DNA from 2 places in the Rahnella sp. PAMC25617 genome. Region 1 is predicted to be linked to the other one. Evidence: predicted binding sites of a transcription regulator. Region 1 holds the regulator's gene; the other holds the start of a gene.
The links. Region 1 encodes PurR, which represses purine synthesis genes. Its sites were predicted from a motif close to CANGCAAACGTTTGCNTG; they were not measured.

Region 1 (2,412 bases):
TAACGCCAGCGGGCAAAGTTTTCGTGGATGAAGCGCGGGTTCTGATAAAAAAAATGATAGCTACACGACGCCAGTGTCAGCAGGTTGCCAACGGCTGGCGGGGCGAGTTACGTATTGCTGTCGACAGAATCGTTAAACCGGCAAGAACACGGCGACTGGTGCTGGATTTCTATCGTCATTTTCCTGACACGGAACTGATTATTCATTCCGAAGTGTTTAATGGTGTGTGGGACGCACTGGTTGACGGACGTGCTGATGTGGCAATCGGTGCGACGCGGGCGATACCGGTTGGTGGACGTTTCAGTTTTCGCGATATGGGGTTTATGGACTGGCACTGCGTGGTCAGCCCGCAGCATCCGCTGGCGCAGTTACCGGGTGCGCTCAGTGATGACCAGCTCAGGCCTTATCCCGCATTGTGTCTTGAAGACACCTCGCGGACGTTGCCCAAGCGTGATACCTGGACGCTTGATAACCAGCGGCGTCTGGTTGTGCCGGACTGGACCTGCGCGCTTGAATGTCTGAGTGAAGGTTTATGCGTAGGAATGATGCCGGTACATCGCGTGAGCCACCGCATTGAACAGCAGGCATTGCAGGTTCTGGCGCTGGAGAATACCTTCCCTGACAGCCCATGTTGCCTGACGTGGGACCAGAGCAATCCGTCACCTTCACTGGCGTGGTTGCTGGAATATATGGGTGATACAGAAACGATGAACCGTGAATGGCTGCGGGACTGAGAAAGTAAACGCCTGCAAAAGCAGGCGTTATAAAAGATTAAAGGCAAACATTAACGGCGATAGTCGCGGTACGGGCCATCGGCCACCGAACGACGCTCAACCAGTTTCGGATGCACCTCGATGGTCTGTGATTCTTCACGTTTGCTGACGATGCGGTCGAGCAACATAGTAAAGGCCATCTCACCCAACCGTTCTTTCGGCTGATGCACGGTCGTCAGTGCCGGAGAGAAGTACCGCGCATTACGCACGTTATCGTAACCAATCACCGAAATATCCTGCGGGACGCGCAATCCGAGCTCATCAGCGGCGCAAATTGCGCCCATTGCCATGACATCGCCCCCGCAGAAGACGGCGGTGGGGCGTTGTTTCTGCATCAGAATCTTATGCATCGCCTGATAACCTGACTCCGGCTCGAAATCGCCCTGAACCACCCATTCTTCGCGAAGCGGGATATTGGCTTCCGTCAGCGCTTTGACAAAACCCTGGAAACGACCGCCGCCGGTATTACGCGCCAGCTGTCCCGGGATCACGCCAATATCACGATGCCCGCGTTCGATCAGATAGCGTCCGGCCATATAACCGCCTTCGAAAGCATTATCGATAATGCTGTCGGTGAAGTTTTTACGCGCTTCGCCCCAGTCCATCACCACCATCGGAATCGAACGATACTCTTCAAGCATATTGAGTAATTCGTCAGGGTATTCCGCGCACATGACCAGCAGACCATCGACGCGTTTTTGCGCCAGCATTTGCAGATAGGCCTGTTGTTTTTCCAGATTGTTGTGCGAGTTACACAAGATCAGCGTATAGCCTTTGGAGAAGCAGCTGTTCTCGACGGCTTCAATCACCTCGGCGAAATAGGGCGCTTCACTGGAGGTTGCCAGCAGACCAATCGTCTTGGTGTTATTCACTTTAAGACTACGGGCTACGGCGCTCGGAGAATAATGTAGCTCTTTAATGGCAAGCAGCACCGCTTCCCTGGTTTCTTCGGCGACGAAACGTGTTTTATTGATGACGTGCGACACGGTTGTAGTGGAAACGCCAGCGCGCTTTGCGACATCTTTAATCGTTGCCATGTAAAGAATGACTCCTGAACTTCCGTGCTTCAGCACGTTAGCATTATGTTAATCGTTTGCTTGCGTTGATTACACTGCGGACATCTAAAAGGGCAGTGTAATCATTGGGTGGATTCTTCAGAATGAGGCGTGAAATGCTCTCGGGTGAAATCGACCGGCACACAGGCGTGTTAACCGACAATTTTCTCTTATAATGCATGAAAGTGGAAGTAAAATTGTCATGTTCACATTTTCATTCAGCAGAAGATTTTAAAAGTGAATTATGCGAAAATGCGTTGGCACACATTTAGTGTGGCTAAAAGAAACGCCACAACTTGATCCGAAAGGGGGTTTGATGGACAGCAACCTGAAGTTATCGTTGATCACCACGGTATGCGCTTTGCTCATGATTATCGCTTTCAGCTTCACGGCAGTGATGAACTAATCTGGCAGTGAGACAGTAGTGAGACGCAACAAAAAAGGGCGATACCTTTCACAGGAATCGCCCTTTTCAATTTTACGCAGTGACCGTTACCGCCGATACTCTTCCCTGCAGAAACTCTTCGTTAAGTGCTATTCAATGGCTGATTAGCGAAACCTCAGACTTAACGAATTGTTTATTA
Region 2 (2,412 bases), 510 kb from region 1:
CTGACTGATTACTCAATAACGACGCGCTCAGCGGAGTCAGAGGCCTTAACATAGCCAATTTTCCACGCTTTTTCACCCTTGTCATTCAGTAACGCAATCGCCTGGTCGGCACGTTCTGCCGGAAGTGCGACCACCATGCCCACGCCACAGTTAAAGGTGCGGTACATTTCGTGACGGCTGACGTTACCGGTAGTCTGCAACCAGGTGAAGACGTCCGGCCATTCCCAGCTGGCTTCTTCGATGATGACCTGAGTGTTTTCCGGCAGTACGCGCGGAATATTTTCCCAGAAGCCGCCACCGGTCAGGTGAACGATACCGTGAACGTCCACGTTTTCGATCAGATTGAGGATCGACTTCACGTAAATTTTGGTTGGTGCGAGCAGGTGATCAGCCAGGGATTTGCCTGCCAGTGTGGTGGTTTCCGGGTCAGTGTTGCTGACTTCCAGAATTTTGCGCACCAGGGAGTAACCGTTGGAGTGCGGGCCACTGGCGGCGAGGCCGATCAGCACATCGCCGTCAGCTACTTTGCTGCCGTCGATAATTTCTGATTTTTCCACTACGCCAACACAGAATCCGGCGACGTCGTAATCTTCGCCGTGGTACATGCCCGGCATTTCAGCGGTTTCGCCGCCGACTAACGCACAGCCAGACTGTTTACAGCCTTCTGCAATACCGGTGATCACACTGGCGGCGATATCGACGTCCAGTTTGCCGGTGGCGTAATAGTCGAGGAAGAACAGAGGCTCAGCGCCCTGAACGATCAAATCGTTGACGCACATCGCGACCAGGTCGATACCGATAGTATCGTGGCGTTGTAAATCCATCGCCAGACGCAGCTTGGTGCCAACGCCGTCGGTACCCGAAACCAGCACGGGTTCACGATATTTTTGCGGCAGCGCGCAGAGAGCACCAAAACCCCCTAATCCACCCATAACTTCCGGGCGACGGGTCTGTTTTACTACACCTTTAATGCGATCTACCAATGCGTTACCGGCATCGATATCTACGCCTGCGTCTTTATAGCTGAGAGAGGTTTTGTCGGTCACTGCGAAGTCCCCACGGCGGTTTGGGTTGGTGGTTGAAGAATAAAGCGGGGCAATTCTAACAGTGGAAGCAAACGTTTGCGAGCGCCTTATTCAGAGTCACTATCTATACTTAAAGATACAACACTTAGCCGAAGTCATTGGCGTTGCAGCAAGGCAGCAAACGAGCGAATCCCGACGAGCTGACTTGAGTCAGTGATTCGGGTGAGAGAGGGCCGCTAACGCCGCTGCGGCTTCAATGAAGAAGGATAAGTTGATTTGGATCAGGCTAATTGGTATGGCGTTCAAAAAAAATGGCGTTATAATCTCGCGATTTTTTTTTGCAGCTCAACCACCTTAGGAGAATAAATAATGAAGATCGTCGAGGTGAAACACCCGCTGGTGAAACACAAGCTGGGCCTGATGCGTGAAAACGACATCAGCACGAAACGTTTTCGCGAACTGGCTTCTGAGGTGGGAAGTCTGCTGACGTATGAAGCGACTGCCGATTTAGAAACTGAAAAAGTCACCATCGAAGGCTGGAATGGCCCGGTGGAAATCGATCAGATCAAAGGCAAGAAAATTACTGTCGTGCCAATCCTGCGTGCCGGTCTGGGCATGATGGAAGGCGTACTGGAGCACGTTCCGAGTGCGCGTATCAGCGTCGTCGGCGTGTATCGTGATGAAGAAACCCTGAAACCTGTGCCGTATTTCCAGAAGCTGGTTTCTAACATCGAAGAACGTCTGGCGCTGGTCGTTGACCCGATGCTGGCCACCGGTGGTTCTATGATTGCCACCATCGACCTGCTGAAAAAAGCGGGCTGCCAGAGCATTAAAGTGCTGGTGCTGGTTGCTGCTCCGGAAGGGATCGCCGCTCTCGAAGCCGCGCACCCGGACGTTGAACTCTACACCGCCTCGGTGGATCAGGGACTCAACGATAAAGGCTACATCATCCCGGGGCTCGGCGATGCGGGCGACAAGATATTTGGTACGAAGTAAGCAATTAGCAATAAGCCGACTAAGCAGTCGGCTTTTTTTTGCTCGTCATACTTCAGGCTGCAGATGCGTTGGCTGCGCCCGTTCACCCCGGTCACATAGTTATCTATGCTCCCAGGGACTCACGGGCTTGCCGCCTTCCTGCAACCCGAATTATTTCGAGCAAAGGGTTTGGTTTAATACAACATCACACCATTGAGAGGATCACATTCATGACCCGTCGTGTCATCGGGGTAAGCGAACGTCCGCCATTGCTGCAGACAATCCCCCTGAGTTTCCAGCATCTGTTTGCCATGTTTGGTGCCACCGTTCTGGTTCCCATTCTGTTTAAGATAAACCCGGCGACGGTGCTGCTGTTCAATGGCATAGGGACTTTGCTGTATTTATTTGTCTG

Region 2: a site for PurR is predicted at 1,111-1,128, ahead of purM (phosphoribosylformylglycinamidine cyclo-ligase). Genes of this name have one in related genera too.

The regions. Positions count from the first base shown of each region.
Region 1 covers NZ_JBOCUM010000006.1:234,757-237,168, reverse strand. Annotated here, with positions in the region: gene punR (DNA-binding transcriptional activator PunR) at 1-734, shown strand, start outside; gene purR (HTH-type transcriptional repressor PurR) at 785-1,810, opposite strand; gene ACM615_RS07065 (YnhF family membrane protein) at 2,073-2,234, shown strand; gene ACM615_RS07060 (C40 family peptidase) at 2,410-2,412, opposite strand, start outside.
Region 2 covers NZ_JBOCUM010000006.1:747,234-749,645, reverse strand. Annotated here, with positions in the region: gene purM (phosphoribosylformylglycinamidine cyclo-ligase) at 9-1,046, opposite strand; gene upp (uracil phosphoribosyltransferase) at 1,395-2,021, shown strand; gene uraA (uracil permease) at 2,231-2,412, shown strand, end outside.